DNA from 2 places in the Pseudomonas morbosilactucae genome. Region 2 is predicted to be linked to the other one. Evidence: predicted binding sites of a transcription regulator. Region 2 holds the regulator's gene; the other holds the start of a gene.
What was found. Region 2 encodes sigma-54, which starts transcription at its own class of promoters, with help from an activator protein. Its sites were predicted from a motif close to ANTGGCATNNANNTTGCTNT; they were not measured.
Positions count from the first base shown of each region.

Region 1: a site for sigma-54 is predicted at 1,578-1,597, ahead of glnK (P-II family nitrogen regulator). Genes of this name have one in related genera too.

Region 1 covers NZ_JALQCX010000033.1:39,207-48,516, reverse strand. The annotation lists gene M1B35_RS17680 (ammonium transporter) at 1-999, opposite strand, end outside; gene glnK (P-II family nitrogen regulator) at 1,033-1,371, opposite strand; gene M1B35_RS17670 (accessory factor UbiK family protein) at 1,790-2,050, shown strand; gene M1B35_RS17665 (CDP-glycerol glycerophosphotransferase family protein) at 2,315-3,382, shown strand; gene M1B35_RS17660 (adenylyl-sulfate kinase) at 3,387-3,914, shown strand; gene M1B35_RS17655 (hypothetical protein) at 3,875-4,480, shown strand; gene M1B35_RS17650 (formyltransferase family protein) at 4,477-5,202, shown strand; gene M1B35_RS17645 (PEP/pyruvate-binding domain-containing protein) at 5,199-7,595, shown strand; gene M1B35_RS17640 (gamma-glutamyl-gamma-aminobutyrate hydrolase family protein) at 7,592-8,230, shown strand; gene M1B35_RS17635 (phosphocholine cytidylyltransferase family protein) at 8,237-8,986, shown strand; partial or broken gene M1B35_RS17630 (YifB family Mg chelatase-like AAA ATPase) at 9,101-9,310, shown strand, end outside.
Region 2 covers NZ_JALQCX010000037.1:71,403-80,712, reverse strand. The annotation lists gene M1B35_RS20195 (class II fumarate hydratase) at 1-524, shown strand, start outside; gene M1B35_RS20190 (hypothetical protein) at 552-1,001, shown strand; gene M1B35_RS20185 (superoxide dismutase) at 1,002-1,613, shown strand; gene M1B35_RS20180 (ZIP family metal transporter) at 1,645-2,538, shown strand; gene M1B35_RS20175 (HPr family phosphocarrier protein) at 2,569-2,841, opposite strand; gene rapZ (RNase adapter RapZ) at 2,858-3,715, opposite strand; gene ptsN (PTS IIA-like nitrogen regulatory protein PtsN) at 3,718-4,182, opposite strand; gene hpf (ribosome hibernation-promoting factor, HPF/YfiA family) at 4,195-4,500, opposite strand; gene M1B35_RS20155 (RNA polymerase factor sigma-54) at 4,640-6,133, opposite strand; gene lptB (LPS export ABC transporter ATP-binding protein) at 6,316-7,041, opposite strand; gene lptA (lipopolysaccharide transport periplasmic protein LptA) at 7,041-7,586, opposite strand; gene lptC (LPS export ABC transporter periplasmic protein LptC) at 7,573-8,145, opposite strand; gene M1B35_RS20135 (KdsC family phosphatase) at 8,154-8,678, opposite strand; gene M1B35_RS20130 (KpsF/GutQ family sugar-phosphate isomerase) at 8,678-9,310, opposite strand, start outside.

The DNA of each region.
Region 1 (9,310 bases), on a different contig from region 2:
GCCAGCGGCCAGGCCGATCACCAGAGCGCCCATCGGGCCCACGGTGCCGGCTGCCGGAGTAATAGCCACCAGGCCGGCTACCACACCCGAAGCAATGCCCAGAGCGCTTGGTTTACCGTGGGTCAGCCACTCGGCGAACATCCAGCCCAGTGCGGCAGCAGCGGTAGCGATCTGAGTCACCAGCATCGCCATGCCGGCAGTGCCGTTGGCCGCAGCGGCGGAACCGGCGTTGAAGCCGAACCAGCCCACCCACAGCATTGCTGCGCCCATCAGGGTGTAACCCAGGTTGTGCGGGGCCATCGGCGTGGTTGGGAAGCCTTTACGCTTGCCGAGCACGATGCACGCCACCAGGCCAGCGATACCGGCGTTGATGTGCACCACGGTGCCGCCCGCGAAGTCGAGGACGCCCCAGTCCCACATCAGGCCGCCGTTGCCGGACCAGACCATGTGTGCGATTGGCGCATACACCAGGGTGAACCACACGCCCATGAAGATCAGCATGGCGGAGAACTTCATGCGCTCGGCGAAGGCACCAACGATCAGCGCAGGGGTGATGATGGCGAAGGTCATCTGGAAGGTGATGAACACCGCCTCAGGGAACAGCGCCGCTGGGCCGGTGATGCTGGCCGGGGTGACACCGGCTAGGAATGCCTTGCCCATGCCGCCGAAGAACGAGTTGAAGTTGACGACGCCCTGTTCCATGCCGGTGGTGTCGAACGCAATGCTGTAGCCATAAATGACCCACAGGATGCTGATCAGGCCGGTGATGGCGAAGCACTGCATCAGCACGGAAAGAATGTTTTTCGAGCGCACCATGCCGCCGTAGAACAGCGCCAGGCCGGGAATGGTCATGAACAGCACCAGGGCTGTGGAGGTCAGCATCCAGGCGGTGTCACCGGAATTGAGGACTGGGGCCGCCACTTCGTCTGCCGCCATGGCCAGGCCAGGCATTACGAGGGACAAAAGGGCTCCTAGCCCTGCGGTTTTACGCAGAGTCATATTGTTTTCTCCTGGGGCGTTGGGTTTGGCGGCTTAGATTGCGTCGGTATCGGTTTCGCCGGTACGGATGCGAATAGCCTGTTCCAGATTGACCACGAAGATCTTGCCGTCACCGATCTTGCCGGTGTTGGCTGCCTTGGTTATCGCCTCGATAACCCGATCAAGGTCCTTGTCGTCAATGGCGACGTCGATCTTCACCTTGGGCAGGAAATCGACCACGTATTCCGCGCCGCGATACAGCTCGGTGTGACCCTTCTGCCGGCCGAAGCCTTTGACTTCAGTGACGGTAATGCCCTGCACGCCGATCTCGGACAGCGACTCGCGCACATCGTCCAATTTGAACGGCTTGATGATGGCAGTGACTAGCTTCATGAAAACTCTCTCCCGAATTGGTGGACTTGCCCCAGGAAAACAAACCCGACTCAAGTCTAAGCGCAGTGCCTGGCTTTGTAACGCATCGTCGGCCCTACTCAGCCAGACCGACGCCAGCAAACCACTCCTGACGAAACACTTCCCCGCTCCGCCTGCTGCACTGCATTCGTCACAGCGACTGCATCAGTGCATGGGTCACTAGGCACTAAGCAGAAACCTTGCCAGCTCGGGAAAAACCCATGATTTCAGTCCCTTGCCCGGCTGCATCGCTACTTGTTTGCCATCACTGCCGCGGATACGCACAACAACGGTGCGCAGCCGCCCGGCCGGATGCTCGAAAAGCGTGCAGCCGTGCCGACAGGAATGACTATAGACACTGCGTGATACACTGCGGCCCATCTGATTTCAGGACCTTCCCATGCTCGCGCCCAAAGACCTTCTCGACGCCCTGAGCGGCCACGCCTCCCGCCTGTTCAGCAATGACAGCCCGTTGCCCCGCAATGAAATCGAAAGCCAGTTCAAGGCCCTCCTGCAGAGCGGCTTCAGCAAACTGGACCTGGTCAGCCGGGAAGAATTCGACAGCCAGATGGTGGTCCTGGCCCGCACCCGCGCCCGCCTGGAAAGCCTGGAAGCCAAGGTCGCCGAGCTGGAAGCGAAGCTCAATCCCAGCGAGCAGTAACCTGCCAGGCCCCGCGCTCCAGGGGCAGGCTTGAGCGCGGTGCAGAGTAACCGCCGCTTGAGCCTTGCCCCCAGGCGAAGATTTTCCGCCCGATCCGTTCATTTCCCTTCGCCCCCGCCGATAACCTGCTCAGCACTCGCCGCCACCGTTCAACAGCACCATCGCCTGCCGGAACACACCTGGCCGACATCCGCTTAGAATGCGCTGGCCGCTGCAACGCGCCGCTGACCCCGACCGACTTTCCGTTGTGCAACAGGTAGCCCTATGACCTCGCCGAAACCCTTCAGCCGATTGGCGTTCTTCGTCCATGCCGCCGAGATGCTCAACCATTACCAGGCGGTCTGGGAGTTGCTCGGTGCCGACGGCTTCGACGTGGTGCTGCACGGCAGCCCGCAAGAACGGGCCAAAAGCCGCGAGCTGATCGGCGGCCTCGGCTACCACTGCCATGACAGCGAGCAGGTGCTGGACGCCGCCCATCGTTATGACATCGTGGTGTCCAACCACAGCATGTACACCCACCGCTCCCAGCCGCTGACCAAAGCCCTGGGCCACCGCCAGGTGCGGTTCATGTATGCCCTGGGCAAGGCCAAGCACAACTTCGCCAGTTGGAACGCCCATTACGACCTGATCCTGTGCTTCGGCCCCTGGCAGGCCGAGCGCTTGCGCGAGTGCTGCGACGCGGTGCCGTTCCAGATGGGCTATCCGCGCTACGACGCCTACTTCCGCGACACCTCCTTGCAAGGCGCGGTGCCGGCCGACCTGAACCTGGACCCGACCAAGAAAACCGTGCTGTGGCTGCCCACCTGGCTGGAGCTGTCGTCCATCAGCCGTTACGCCGACGCCATGGCCGGGCTGTGCGAACGCTACAACGTGATCGTCAAAACCCATCCGCTGTCCGCCGAGGCACCAGCCGACGCCGGGGCCATGGAGCAGCTCAAGCAGTACCCGTTCACTGCGGTGATCACGTGGGTCTACGACAACCTCAAGCTGTTCCGTTGCGCCGACTTTGTGGTGTGCGACTACGGTGGAACCGCTTTCGGCGCCTTGTACCTGGACAAGAACCTGCTGTTGTTGAATGTTCCTGGCGCCGAACAGGATGAGCTGACGGGGGACGCTTCGCCCGACATCCTGCTGCGCAACGACATTTTCAGCCTAGACCCGGATACCCGCTGGCAATTGGCTGAACGCCTGGCCGACGACCAGCTCTGGCAACAACAGGCTGCCGTGCGCCAACGCCTGCGCCGCCATTACTTTGCTCCCAGCTATGGTTTCTCTGCAGAGTTGGCAGTACTGGCGCTGCGCAACATCGAAACCTTAATCAAACAAGGATGACGTCATGGTGATCTGGCTGGTCGGCCTGTCGGGTGCAGGCAAAACCACCATTGGCCGGGCCCTGTATGCCAGCCTGAAGGCGCAGCGGCCGCAGACCGTGTTTGTCGACGGCGACGAAATCCGCGCGCTGTTCCGCCATGACCAGCGGGCCGACGCCTATAGCATCGCCGGGCGGCGGGTGAATGCCGAGCGCATCCAGGCCCTGTGCGGCTGGCTCGATAGCCAGGGCATCGATGTGGTGTGCTGCATCCTGTCGATCTTCCAGGACATCAGCGACGACAACCGGCAGCGCTTCTCCAGTTACAAGGAAGTCTTTGTCGATGTGCCTTTGAGCACCCTGGTCAGCCGTGACAACAAAGGCCTGTACCAGTCCGCCCTGCGCGGCGAACAAAGCAATGTGGTGGGCATGGACATCGCCTACCCGCCGCCGCAACGCCCGGACCTGGTCCTGCATAATCGCCACGACCCCGATGACCTTCCGGGTTACGTGGAATGCCTTCGTCTTCTGTGCGGGTATCCGTCTTCATGCTGAACTACCCCTACAGCACCGGCGACCTGCTGGCCACGCCGCAGACCTATCGCTACAGCACGTACCAGGGCGCACCCTTTGTCGAGGCCTGGCGCGCCTCGCGCCTGCAAGCCTGTGGACAACTTCCCGCGCCGGTACCGCTGCTGCTGGCAGACCCGGGGCCGGAAGCCACGACCGACAGCGCCACACTGCTCAGCCAACTGTGCCTGGACTTGCGGGCCGACCGCAGCACCTTCAGCCCCCGGGTCGCCTACTGGCTGCCTCGCCTGCTGAAAAAATTCGAAGTCAGCAAGCGCCTGCACGAGTGCTATGAAACCGCCGCCCCCCATCGCCCGCAGCCCCACAGCCCCTATTCAGACCTGCTGCCTTACCTGTTGCTGGCCGAATGCATGCTGCATGGCTGGGCCGCAAGCGGCGCGGCGTACTACCTCAGCGCCCTGCTCAAACTGACGGATACCCTGGTCTCGCAGCAGGCACGCCTGACAGCGGATCAGGGCGCCTACCTGGCCTGGCTGCTGGCAGAAGAACAGCACGTGCTCGGCACCCTCGCTGCGGAGGTCGGCCTATGAGTCCCCCCCGTCTGGTCATTTTGTGTGCCCACACCGCACGCTCTGTGGCTTATCTGCAGGGCTTGGCGGCGGCGGGCATCCAACCTGAGTCGGTGATTGTCTATGGCGCAGGCGGCGGCCCGTTGCAGACCACCCGCGACCTTCAAGTCCGGCGGCTGCCGGGGCTGTTCTGCCCTGACCTGAGCCAGGACCTCGACGCCTGCCTGAACGCCCTACAGTGGCCCCACGAAGTCTGCGCCGCCCAGGCCCTGGACGACGCCGAGCTGCTGGCCTGCGTGGAGCGCCAGGCGCCGGACTTGCTGGTGTATTCGGGCTACGGCGGCCAACTGGTACCGCCGGCCCTGCTGCGACGCCAGCCGGTGCTGCACATCCACTCCGGCTGGCTGCCGGACTACCGTGGCAGCACCACCCTGTATTACCAGGTGCTCGAACAACGCCAATGCGCCGCCAGCGCCTTGCTTCTCGACGAACAGATCGACACCGGGCCGGTGGTGGCTCGCCAGCAATACCCCTTGCCACCGGCGGGCATGGACATCGACTACCTGTACGACAACGCCATCCGCGCCGACCTGCTGGTGCGGGTCCTGGCCCGCTGGCGCCACGACCCCGGCACCCTACAGGCCCTGCCGGCCGAGGCCGAACAACCGCCCTACTTCATCATTCACCCGCTGCTCAAACACTTGGCACTGCTGGCGGTGGATCGCGCCGAGGAGACGCCATGAGCGGCACCGTACAGAGCATCCGTTTCGGGACCAAATCCGAAACCCTGGAGCGCCTGCTACCGCGAGTCACCCGCTCGCAGATCCTGCCGCTGTATTTCTTTACCGCCGGGCAGTGGCGAGACCGGCCTGCCGAGGTGCTGCAAAACATCGCCGGCATGGAGCATGGCGGCTGCGTGATCGTGCGCAGCAGCGCGCAGAATGAGGACGGCTTCAACAGCTCCATGGCGGGCCTGTTCGCCAGTTGCCTGAATGTGTGCGCCAGCGATCCCCACGCCCTCAGCACGGCCATCGAACAGGTGATGGCGTCCTTCGCCGAGCACCCGAGCGAAGACAATCAGGTGCTGATCCAGCCGATGCTGACCTCGATCCAAATGAGCGGCGTGGTGATGACCCACGACCTGGAGCACGGCGCGCCCTACTACGTCATCAACTACGACGATGAGAGCGGGCTCACCGATACCATCACTGGCGGGCTGGGCATCCAGAAAACCGTACTGATCTACCGCGACACCGAGGGCGAGCAATTGCGTTCGCCGCGCCTGCAGGCCGTGCTCGAGGCCTGCCGGGAACTCGAAGCCCTGTGCGGCGCCGTGCCCCTGGACATCGAATTCGCCGTGGACCTTCACCAGCAGGTGTATGTGCTGCAGGTGCGGCGTATCACCCTGTGCAACACCTGGCACCCGGTCACCGAACGCCGGGTCGCGCGCCAGCTGGAACACATCCGGCACTTCCTGGGCAAACGCCTGGGCCCGCGGGCGGGTCTGTACGGCGACAGCACCCTGCTCGGGGTCATGCCCGACTGGAACCCCGCAGAGATCATCGGCACCACCCCCCGCCCCCTGGCGGCGTCGCTGTATCGCTGGCTGGTGACGGACGCCAGCTGGCGTGAGGCCCGGGCCCTGATGGGCTATCACCATCCGCGACATCAAGCGCTGATGGTGATGCTCGGCCACCACCCGTACATCGACGTGCGTTGCAGCTTCAACTCGTTCCTGCCGGCCGGCCTTGAGCCCACGCTGTGCAACACGTTGGTCAACGCCTGGCTGCAACGCCTGCAAGCACACCCGCAGTGGCACGACAAGGTCGAGTTCGAGATCGTCCCGACCTGCCTGGACTTCACCTTCGACAGCGACTTCGCCGAGCGCTACGGCAACCTCCTGACGCCCGCCGAGCAACTGACTTATCGCCGCGCCCTGGAGCAACTGACGCGGCAGGCCCTGAGCGGCAGCGGTGACGGCGCCCTTGGCCCCCTGCTGGAGCAGGTGCGGGCTCACGAACGGCACCAGCAACAGCGACGCCTGGAAGCCCTGCCCGCCGACCTGGACAGCATCCAGCGCCTGCTGCTGGACTGCCGCGAACAGGGCACCGTGCCGTTTGCCATGCTCGCCCGTCACGCCTTCATCGCCGAGGCCCTGATGCGCTCGGCCTGTCGCCGTGGCGCCCTGAGCCAGGAGCGCCTGCTGGCCTGGAAGCAGTCGATTCATACCGTGACCACCGAACTGACCCGCGACTATGCCCAGGTCTGCGCCGACGCCCGGGCGCTGCCGGCCTTTGTGGCCAAGTTCGGCCACCTGCGCCCCGGCACCTACGACATCACCTCCCTGCGCTATGACGAACGTCACGACCTGTTCGCCGCCGCGGCAGTGGAACTGCACCCCAGCCCGGAGCAACAGGCGCCCTTCCAGCTGTCGTCGACGGAACAACAGGCCTTGCAACAACTACTGGACGAGCAGCACTGGCCGCTGTCGAGCGAGCAACTGCTGAGTTACGCCAGCCAGGCGATCCAGGCCCGGGAGTACGCCAAGCTGGTGTTCACCCGTGACCTGTCCGATGCCCTGCAACTGCTGGTGCAGTGGGGTGCAGATGTCGGCCTGGCCCGGGAAGACCTGTCGTTCCTGGATATCCACAGCCTGCTCGACAGCCTGACCGCGCCACTGATGGATGACATCGACCGGGTGCTGCTGGAGTCCGCCAACCAAGCTCGGCGTAGCTACGAACAGGGCATTTCGCTGAAGCTCGGGCACCTGATCAGCGCGGTCGACGACGTGTTCGTGGCGCCTTTGCATCGCAGCCTGCCCAATTTCATCACCCGGCAGAATGTCGAAGCCATCGGCCTGGAGCTGCGCCAGGACACGCCGGCATCGGCACCGCTCAAGGGCAAGATCATCTGCATCGAAAATGCCGACCCCGGCTATGACTGGGTGTTCACCCGGGGCATCGCCGGGCTGGTCACCCAATACGGCGGGGCCAACTCCCACATGGCCATCCGCTGTGCCGAATTCGGCATTCCGGCGGCCATTGGCTGCGGCGAACAACTGTTCAACCGCATCCTGCGCAGCCCGCGCATCGCCCTCAATTGCCGCGACAAAACCCTGAACCCGGTGCAGCCATGAAACGCATCGGCATCACCCTGCGCACCTGCAACCCCGAGGCTTATCACGAGCCCCGGGATGGTCTGGCCCGGGACTGGTATCGGTTGCTGGCCGAGCTGGGCTGCGCCAATCAGTGGCTGCTGCTGCCCAGCCTGGGCGATGACAGCGTGAGCTACGCCCGGGACCAGGGTGTGGAAGCGCTGATCCTCAGTGGCGGCGACGACATCGGCAGCGACCCGCTGCGGGATCAAAGCGAGTACGCGCTGCTGGCCCACTGCGTGGCAGAGGGTTTGCCGGTGCTGGGGGTGTGTCGCGGGCTGCAATTGATCCAACGCTTCTTCGGCGGCCAACTGGCCCCTGCCGAACGCGCCGTGCATGTGGCCCAGCGGCATCCCATCAGCTTGCTGCCCGCCGCCCTGCAAGAGCTGCCCTGGCTGCAGGGTCAGCCCCCGTCGCGCTCGGTCAACTCCTTTCACGGCCAGCAATTGCTCGCCCCGGTGCCTGAGGTCCTGCGCCCCTGGGCCGTGGACGCGGCAGGCCATTGCGAAGCCCTGTTGCATCGGCACCTGAAGGTGGCCGGGATCATGTGGCACCCCGAGCGCGACACGGCGCTGCACGAATCCGATCGACAACTGTGCCACTGGCTATTTGAGTGAAATGACATGAGAGCCGTAATTCTTGCCGCCGGCCGCGGTTCCCGTCTGAAAGACCTGACCGCCGAGCAACCCAAGCCCCTGACCCGCCTGGCAGGCCAGCCGTTGCTGGAGTGGCAGCTGCAAGCCCTGGCCAGCGCCGGTGTCGACGAGGTGCACCTGGTCAGCGGCTATTGCAGCGAAGCCCTCGAAGGCTACGGCAGCAGCCGGCTGTACAACCCCCATTGGGCCAGCAGCAACATGGTGCGCAGCCTGATGCGGGCCGACGCCTTGCTGTCCAGCGCCCCGACCCTGGTGTGCTACGGCGACATCGTCTACCGCCCGGACATCATCCAGGACCTGATGCGCTCGCCCGCCGACCTGAGCATCACCTATGACCTTGCCTGGTGGGACCTGTGGTCGGCGCGCTTCGACGACCCCTTGAGCGATGCCGAAACCTTTCGCCAGGCGCATGGGCAACTGCTCGGCATCGGTGAGTCCGCGGCCAGCCGCGATGATATCCAGGGGCAATACATGGGCCTGCTGAAGTTCACCCCGCAGGGCTGGCAACAGGTCCAAAGGTTGCTGTCGGGCCTGTCTGACGCGCAGATCGACAAGCTCGACATGACCAGCCTGCTGCGCGCCCTGCTCAAGGCCGGCATCGCCATCGCCACCGTAGCCATCCGTGGTGGCTGGGTGGAAGTGGACAACCCCTCGGACATCGCTCTCTACGAGCAGCGAATCGCCCAACCCGGCTGGTCCCACGACTGGCGAGGCTGATAGCCCCGCAACATCCTGCGCACATTTGCCAGGCGTCAGCGGGCCCAAGGGCCCGTTGCCAGGGCTACGCTTGAGCAACCGCAGGACGCGGTTTTACAGCCTCAAGGAACGAGTATGTCTCTGGCCATTGTCCACAGCCGTGCACAGGTCGGCGTGCAAGCACCGGCCGTCTCGGTGGAAGTCCACCTGGCCAACGGCCTGCCCAGCCTGACCCTGGTAGGGCTGCCCGAAACCGCCGTCAAGGAAAGCAAGGACCGGGTGCGCAGCGCGATCCTCAATTCCGGCTTCGACTTCCCCGCACGACGCATCACCCTCAACCTGGCC
Region 2 (9,310 bases):
TCGCCAACGACTTGCGCTGGATGAACTCCGGTCCGCTGGCGGGCCTCGGCGAGATCGAACTGGAAGGCCTGCAGCCGGGCTCCTCGATCATGCCGGGCAAGGTCAACCCGGTGATACCGGAAGCCACCGCCATGGTGGCGGCGCAAGTGATTGGCAATGACTCGGTGATCACCGTGGCCGGCCAGTCGGGCAACTTCGAACTCAACGTGATGCTGCCGATCATTGCCCAGAATTTGCTGAGCAGTATCGAGTTGCTGGCCAACTCCAGCCGCCTGCTGGCCGACAAGGCCATCGCCAGCTTCAAGGTCAATGAACCCAAGCTCAAGGAAGCGCTGTCGCGCAACCCGATCCTGGTAACCGCCTTGAACCCGATCATCGGTTATCAAAAAGCCGCGGAAATCGCCAAGACCGCCTACAAGCAAGGGCGTCCGGTGATCGATGTGGCCCTGGAACACACCGATCTTTCCCGTAGCCAGCTGGAAGTCCTGCTGGATCCGGAAAAGCTCACCGCCGGCGGCGTGTAATCCCCGATCCGGCTTTGGAGGCTCACCATGGAACACTGGAAACGCACGATCGAAAGGGCCAATCGCTTCTTCATTCAGGGCGATCTTGTGGATGCTCGCGAGTATTACCTGCAGGCGCTGGCCTTGGCCCAGGTGCTGTTCGAGCGCTGGTCGGATGCCGACGAAGCCGTTGCGGCCTGCGTCATTTCCCACCACAACCTGGCCGACCTGCACTTGCGCCTGAACCAGCCGGAGGAAAGCGCGGAGTACCTCTGCGCGATCCACCAGCGCCTGTTGCAGACCCTGCAGGACAACCGGCTGCCTCTCGCTTTGCGCGAAGCGGCGTTTCGCCAAAGCAGCAAGACCTACGTTGAGCTGCTGAATTTCATCAGTGAACACGGCGAATACCCGCGTACGCATCGCCTGCTGGAGAACCACGTCGCGCAAATGGCGCCTGACGTCGCGATCCCGAATGGCCCACATTACGGAGCACATTGAATGTCCTTTACCTTGCCTGCACTGCCTTACGCCTACGACGCCCTGGAACCGCACATCGATGCACAGACCATGGAAATTCACTACAGCAAGCACCACCAGACGTACATCAACAACCTCAATGCCGCGGTAGAAGGCACCGAGTGGGCTGACTGGTCGGTTGAAAAGCTGGTGGCCAGCGTCCAGCAGCTTCCAGAAAAACTCCGCGCAGCGGTGATCAACCAGGGTGGCGGGCATGCCAACCATTCGCTGTTCTGGGCGGTCATGACGCCGTCGGGTGGCGGCAAACCCGAGGGCGCTCTGTGGCAGGCCATCGAGGAACAACTGGGGGGCTTCGACAACTTCAAAGAGGCGTTCACCAAAGCGGCGCTGACCCGTTTCGGTAGCGGCTGGGCCTGGCTCAGCGTGACCCCGGAGAAAAAGCTGGTGGTGGAGAGCAGCGGCAATCAGGACAGCCCGCTGATGAACGGCAACACCCCAATCCTTGGCCTGGACGTGTGGGAACACGCTTATTACCTGCGTTACCAGAACCGCCGGCCGGAATACATCAACGCGTTCTACAACGTCATCAACTGGCCTGAAGTGGCTCAGCGCTATCAAGCAGCCGTGGCTTGAGTCTCCAACTTGACAAGATCTAAGGCCGACTATGGGCACTGAAACACTGGCGATCAGCGGCGGACGAATGTTTCGTTATGCGTTCGGTTCGCTGTTGCTGTTGGCGGGGACCGCATTGCTGGTGGCTCAAGGACTGAGCTGGCTGAACCTGGAGCCGCGACTGTTGCGGGCGTTACAAGGCGGGGCGATCTGTGCCCTGGGCACGGCCCTTGGGGCTGTGCCGGTGCTGGTGATCCGCCGGATGCCTGTGGCGTTGAGCGACACATTGTTGGGGTTTGGTGCGGGCGTGATGCTGGCGGCCACCGCCTTTTCATTGATTGTGCCGGGTATTGCGGCCGCTGAAAGCCTGGGGCTTTCGCCTTGGGCCTCCAGTGGCCTGATCAGCTTGGGCATCATGCTGGGCGCGTTCTGCCTGTTTCTCGTGGACCGCCGGCTCTCCGGCGTCACTCCGGAGGTGCTGGTGGGCACGCCGCAGCACCCGTTGATTCCGCCGCGTATCTGGCTGTTTGTGTTTGCGATCATCGCCCACAACATTCCCGAAGGCATGGCGGTGGGGGTGTCGGCCGGTGGCGGTATGGCCGACGCTGACAGCCTGGCCATGGGCATTGCCCTGCAGGATGTGCCAGAGGGGCTGGTGATCGCGTTGGTGTTGGCAGGGGCGGGGATGTCGCGGGTCAGGGCGTTCCTGATCGGTGCGGCGTCCGGCCTGGTTGAGCCGGTCTTCGCCCTGCTCTGTGCCTGGCTGGTCAGCCTTGCCGAGCTGTTGTTGCCCTTGGGCTTGGCCTTGGCGGCGGGGGCGATGCTCTTGGTGGTGACTCAGGAAGTGATTCCGGAGTCGCGACGCAACGGCAATGAAAAACTCGCCAGCCTTGGGCTGTGCATCGGCTTTTGTCTGATGATGGTGATGGATACGGCACTCGCTTGAGTGCCTGGCGGCAGGCTTGCCCTGTCGCCTTTACTCGCCTTCGTCGAAATAATTGTTGATCAGTGCCACCAGCGCATCCAGCGCTTCCTGCTCCTGCTCGCCTTCGGTTTTCAAATGAATCTTGGTGCCCTTGCCGGCGGCCAGCATCATCATGGCCATGATGCTTTTGCCGTCGACCATGGATTCCGGGGTTCTGCCCGCTCTGATCTGGCAAGGAAACTGACCGGCAACGCCGACGAATTTGGCTGAAGCACGGGCATGCAAGCCCAGTTTGTTGATGATTTCAATTTCCAGAGCAGGCATCGCGGGGTAGATCCTTTCAGCTAAGGTCGCGGTGGCGAACCTGGACGTTCTTCAGGGATTGTTGCAGCACCTGACCCAGGCGTTCGGTCAGGTAGACGGAGCGGTGATGCCCGCCCGTGCAGCCAATGGCAATAGTGACGTAGGCGCGGTTGCTGGCAGCGAAGCGCGGCAACCACTTGAGCAGGTAGCTGGAGATGTCCTGGAACATCTCCTCGACATCCGGCTGTGCCGCCAGGTACTCGGCAACCGGTTGATCCAGCCCCGACTGGTCGCGCAGCTCGGGTTTCCAATAGGGGTTGGGCAGGCAGCGCACATCGAATACCAGGTCCGCATCCACCGGCATCCCGCGTTTGAACCCGAAGGACTCCACCAGGAACGCCGTGCCCGGTTCAGGCTGGTTCAACAGGCGCAACTTGATGGTGTCGCGCAGTTGGTACAGGTTCAGGTTGGTGGTGTTGACCTTGAGGTCGGCCAGATCGACGATCGGCCCGAGCAATTGGGTTTCGTCGTGAATGGCCTCCGCCAGGGAGCGATTAGCGCTGCTGAGCGGATGGCGCCGGCGGGTTTCCGAGAAGCGCTTGAGCAGGGTTTCCTCGTCGGCGTCCAGGTACAGCACATCGCACTGGATGTGCCGGGCACGGACTTCTTCCAGGAGCTCGGGGAAGCGCGACAAGTGGCTGGGCAGGTTGCGTGCGTCAATGGACACCGCCACCAGCGGTTGTGCCAGCTCGGTGTGGATCAACGCACGCTCGGCCAGTTCGGGCAGCAACCCGGCGGGCAAGTTGTCGATGCAGTAGTAACCGTGGTCCTCAAGAACATCGAGGGCGGTGCTTTTACCCGAGCCGGAACGGCCGCTGACGATGATCAAACGCATGGCTAGTGACCGTTCTGTTCGTCCAGGACAACCTGATACAGGGCTTCATTGCTGGAGGCGCTGCGCAGCCGGTCACGCACTTCCTTGCGATCCAGCATGCTGGCGATCTGCCGGAGCAGTTCCAAGTGAGCATCGGTGGCCGCTTCCGGGACCAGCAATACGAACAGCAGGTCGACCGGAGCGCCATCAATGGCGTCGAAATCGATAGGGGCGTCCAGGTGCATCAAGGCGCTGATAGGCGACGCGCACCCTTTTAGACGGCAGTGAGGAATAGCGATGCCGTTGCCAAAACCCGTAGAACCGAGTTTTTCACGGGCAATCAGGCTCTCGAAGACATCCTGCATCTCCAGATCAGGCACTTCGCGGCTGATCAGGTTGGCAATTTGTTCGAGGGCGCGTTTTTTACTGCCGCCCGGCACGTTCACGAGGGAACGGCCGGGGGTCAGGATGCTTTCAAGTCGGATCATGGGAGGGGAGTGTTAGCGACCCGTGCCTTGGAGAAGGTGGAGTTGCTTTTCCTTATGCTTTTTCAGTTGGCGGTCGAGCTTGTCCGTGAGCAGGTCAATCGCAGCATACATATCGTCATGTTCTGCATTGGCGACAACCTCCCCACCGTGGATGTGCAGCGTGGCTTCGATTTTCTGTTTCAGTTTCTCGACAGCCATCGTTACCTGCACATTGGTAATCTTGTCAAAGTGGCGCTCCAGTCGGTCGAGTTTTTCGCCGATATAAGCGCGCAGGGGTTCGGTCACTTCCAGTTGGTGTCCACTGATGTTGACTTGCATACAGCTTCTCCTTCGTTGCCAGTGCATAAGGCGGCAGGCTGGGTTGCCTGCCACTTAGGTTGTGTCCGAAATCATCCTTGCCTGATTGCTGCTCGGTTGCTTTCGAACACACCCTGGAACGCTGTGGCTAGCCCGGCGACTACATCAACCGCTTCCGTTCGCTGGAAGGCGCGATCCCAAGGGATTCGCGGTACTTGGCGACGGTACGACGGGCTACCTGAATGCCTTGTGCCTCCAGTAAACCAGCGATCTTGCTGTCACTCAACGGCTTTTTCTGATTTTCCGCAGCGACCAGTTTTTTGATGATCGCGCGGATCGCCGTGGACGAGCATTCGCCGCCTTCGGAGGTGCTGACGTGGCTGGAGAAAAAGTATTTCAGTTCATATATGCCCCGTGGGGTATGCATGAATTTTTGCGTGGTCACCCGGGAAATGGTCGATTCGTGCATGCCCACCGCCTCAGCGATATCGTGCAGGACCAACGGCTTCATCGCTTCGTCACCGTACTCGAGGAAGCCCCGCTGGTGTTCGACGATCTGGGTGGCGACCTTCATCAGGGTTTCGTTGCGGCTTTGCAGGCTCTTGATGAACCAGCGCGCTTCCTGCAGTTGGTTGCGCATGAAGGTGTTGTCGGCGCTGGTGTCGGCGCGGCGGACAAAACCAGCGTATTGCGCATTCACTCGCAGGCGCGGTACGGATTCCTGATTGAGCTCTACCAGCCAGCGCTCGTTGTCCTTGCGCACAATAACGTCGGGCACAACGTATTCGGCTTCGCTGGACTCGATTTGCGAGCCCGGGCGCGGGTTGAGGCTCTGTACCAGTTCGATGACTTGGCGCAGCTCGTCTTCCTTGAGCTTCATGCGCCGCATCAGTTGGCTGTAGTCGCGGCTGCCCAGCAGGTCAATGTAGTCGGTGACCAGGCGCTGGGCTTCGGCCAGCCATGGGGTCTTGGCCGGCAGTTGACGCAATTGCAGGAGCAGGCATTCGCCTAGGTTGCGGGCGCCGATGCCGGCCGGTTCGAATTGCTGGATGCGGTGCAGGACGGCTTCGATCTCGTCCAGTTCGATGTCCAGTTCCGGATCGAAGGCGTCGAGGATCTCCTCGAGGGTTTCATCCAGGTAGCCCTGATTGTTGATGCAATCGATCAGGGTCACGGCGATCAGGCGATCGGTGTCCGACATCGGGGCCAGGTTCAATTGCCAGAGCAGATGGCTCTGCAGGCTTTCGCCGGCGGAGGTACGGGTGGTGAAGTCCCACTCGTCGTCATCGTTGCTCGGCAGGCTGCTGGCGCTGGTCTGGTAGACGTCTTCCCAGGCAGTGTCGACGGGCAGCTCGTTGGGGATGCGCTCGTTCCATTCGCCTTCCTCGAGGTTGTCCACCGTGGGGGCGGTTTCCTGGTAGGAGGGTTCCTGGATGTCGGTGTTGGGTTTCTGCTCGGCGTTGTCGGCCAATGGGTCGCTGTTATCGAAGTCGTCGCCTTCTTCCTGGCGTTCGAGCATCGGATTGGACTCCAGGGCCTCCTGGATTTCCTGTTGCAGGTCCAGGGTCGACAATTGGAGCAGGCGGATGGCCTGTTGCAGCTGCGGTGTCATCGTCAGCTGCTGGCCCATTCTCAGGACTAGCGATGGTTTCATGGCAGGGGCTTAACACCTTATTCGCCGGCGCACATGCGCCATCCACTACAGGGCGCCGAGGCGCCAAACATAAGCAAATTATATGCCTGAAACTGAAGTGTTTGCCTAGAGCGCTGTAACAATAAAAATTGCAGGATTTTATTGCTTGCGGCGCCCCGGCGACTGGCCAAACACCTCAGTGCTTACAGGCGGAACTCATGGCCCAGGTAGACTTCCTTGACCAATTCATTGGCCAGGATGGTCTCGGAGTCGCCTTCGGCAATCAGCTGGCCGTCGTTGACGATGTAAGCGGTTTCGCAGATATCCAGGGTTTCACGGACGTTATGGTCGGTGATCAGCACACCAATGCCCTTGGCCTTGAGGTGATGAATGATCTGCTTGATGTCGCCGACCGAGATCGGGTCGACACCGGCGAAGGGTTCGTCCAGCAGGATGAACTTTGGTGCGGTAGCCAGGGCGCGAGCAATTTCCACACGGCGGCGTTCACCACCGGACAGGCTCATGCCCAGGTTGTCGCGGATGTGGTTGATGTGGAATTCCTGCAGCAGGCTCTCCAGCTCTTTGCGCCGACCGGCCTTGTCGAGTTCCTTGCGGGTCTCGAGGATGGCCATGATGTTGTCGGCCACCGACAGCTTGCGAAAGATCGAGGCTTCCTGGGGCAGATAACCGATACCGGCACGGGCGCGGCCGTGCATGGGTTGGTGGCTGACATCCAGGTCGTCGATCATGACCCGGCCCTGATCCGCCTGGACCAGGCCGACGATCATGTAGAAGCAGGTGGTCTTGCCGGCGCCGTTGGGACCGAGCAGGCCGACGATCTGGCCGCTGTCGATGGACAGGCTGACGTCACGCACGACCTGACGGCTCTTGTAGCTCTTGGCCAGATGCTGAGCTTTCAGAGTTGCCATTACTGGGCCTTCTGCTCTTCAGTTTTCTTTTTCGGCTGGATCACCATGTCGATCCGCGGACGTGGCGCGGTTACCGAGCTGCCATTGGCGCGGCCGGCATTGGCGACCTGCTTGACGGTGTCGTAGACGATTTTCTCGCCTTCGGTGGTGTTGCCGTCATTGATGACCTTGGCTTTGTCGATCAGCACGATGCGGTTCTGCTGGGCGTGGTACTGGATGGTCACTGCGTAGGCCTGGACCGGTTTCTGGTCGGTGGCTTTCTGCAGTTGCTCGAAGTAGGCCAGGTTGCCCACCGAGGTCACCACGTCGATCTCGCCCGAGTTGGCGCGGGTGATGGTCACGGTGTTGCCGGTGATCTTCATCGAACCTTGGGTAATGATCACGTCACCCTTGTAGGTGGCGATGCCTTGTTTGTCATCCAGTTGCGCGTCATCGGCCTGGATGCGGATGGGTTGCTGGCTATCGTTCGGCAGAGCCCAGGCGCTCACGCTTCCCAGTGCTGCGCCCAGACTGAGCAAAATAGGGAGGGTTTTAACGAGCCTCATACTGTCCTCTTACGTTCGATAGCAGGTTCATCCTGCCGTCTTTCAAATACGCTTTCATTCCCTTGGCAGTCGTCACGCCGCCGGCGCCGTCGATTCTAACGGCTTGCTCGGTCTGCGCATATTGCTTCTGCGGGAATACTGTCATCCGGCTGGTGGTGATCAGCAGGTTGCGATTCTTGTCGTCTTTGCGGGCAACCCGTACCGAATCGATCAGCTCGACCTGGGTGCCGTCCGGGTTGACCTCGCCACGCTCGCTCTGGACGTGCCAGGGGAAGGTGGTGCCGCGGTACATCTGCAGGTCAGGCTTGGTCAGCAGGGTGACTTCGGTGGTCTTGACGTGCTCGACCTTGTCCGAGGTCATTTCGTACTGCATCTTGCCGTCGGGCAGGTACTGCACGCTGCGGGCGTTGATCACGTAATAGTCGATGGCGCTTTCGTCGACCTGGGCCACAGGCTTGTCGAGAAAACGTTCCGGGCTGATGTTCCAGTAGCCCACGGCCGCGAACAAAGCGGCGATGACCCCGAAAATCAGGATGTTGCGAATCTTTTTGCTCAGCATAAGGGGCTCTATAAGTAAGCGGCGTTGGCCGCATCGAGGCTGCCTTGGGCACGCAGGATCAATTCGCAGAACTCACGTGCGGCGCCTTCGCCGCCCCGGGCCTGGGTGATGCCGTGGGCGTGCTCGCGGACGAAGCTGGCCGCATTGGCCACAGCCATGCCCAGGCCGACGCGACGGATCACGGGCAGGTCCGGCAGATCGTCACCCAGGTACGCGACCTGTTCGTAGCTTAGGTTGAGTTGGCCGAGAAGCTCGTCCAGGACCACCAATTTATCCTCGCGGCCCTGATACAGGTGGGGAATCCCCAGGTTCTTGGCGCGGCGCTCGACCACCGGGGTCTTGCGCCCGCTGATGATTGCCGTCTGCACGCCGGCGGCCATCAGCATCTTGATGCCTTGGCCATCCAGGGTGTTGAAGGTCTTGAATTCGCTGCCGTCTTCGAGAAAGTACAGGCGGCCATCGGTGAGCACGCCGTCGACGTCGAACACCGCCAGTTTGATGTGTTTGCCACGTTGCAGCAGATCGTCGCTCATTACATGACTCCCGCGCGCAGCAGGTCGTGCATGTTCAAGGCGCCGATGGGGCGGTCATCCTTGTCCACCACCACCAGGGCGCTGATTTTGTGATCTTCCATGATTTTCAGGGCTTCGGCCGCGAGCATGTCGGCGCGGGCGGTCTTGCCGTGAGGGGTCATGACGTCATCGATGCTGGCTTCATGGATGTTGATGGCGCGGTCCAGGGTCCGGCGCAAGTCACCGTCGGTGAAGATCCCGGCCAGGCGGCCATCGGCTTCGAGGACCACGGTCATGCCCAAACCTTTACGAGTCATTTCCATGAGCGCGTCTTTAAGCAGGGTGCCGCGCTGCACGTTCGGCAGTTCGGCGCCTTCGTGCATCACGTTCTCGACTTTCAGCAGCAGGCGACGGCCCAGCGCGCCACCTGGGTGCGAGAAGGCGAAGTCTTCGGCGGTGAAGCCACGGGCTTCCAGCAGGGCCACGGCCAGGGCATCACCCATTACCAGGGCGGCGGTGGTCGAGGAGGTTGGTGCCAGGTTCAGCGGGCAGGCCTCGGTCTCGACGTGCACGTTGAGGTTGACCTCGGCGGCCTTGGCCAGCGGCGAGTTCGGGTTGCCGGTGATGCTGATCAGCTGGATGCCCAGGCGTTT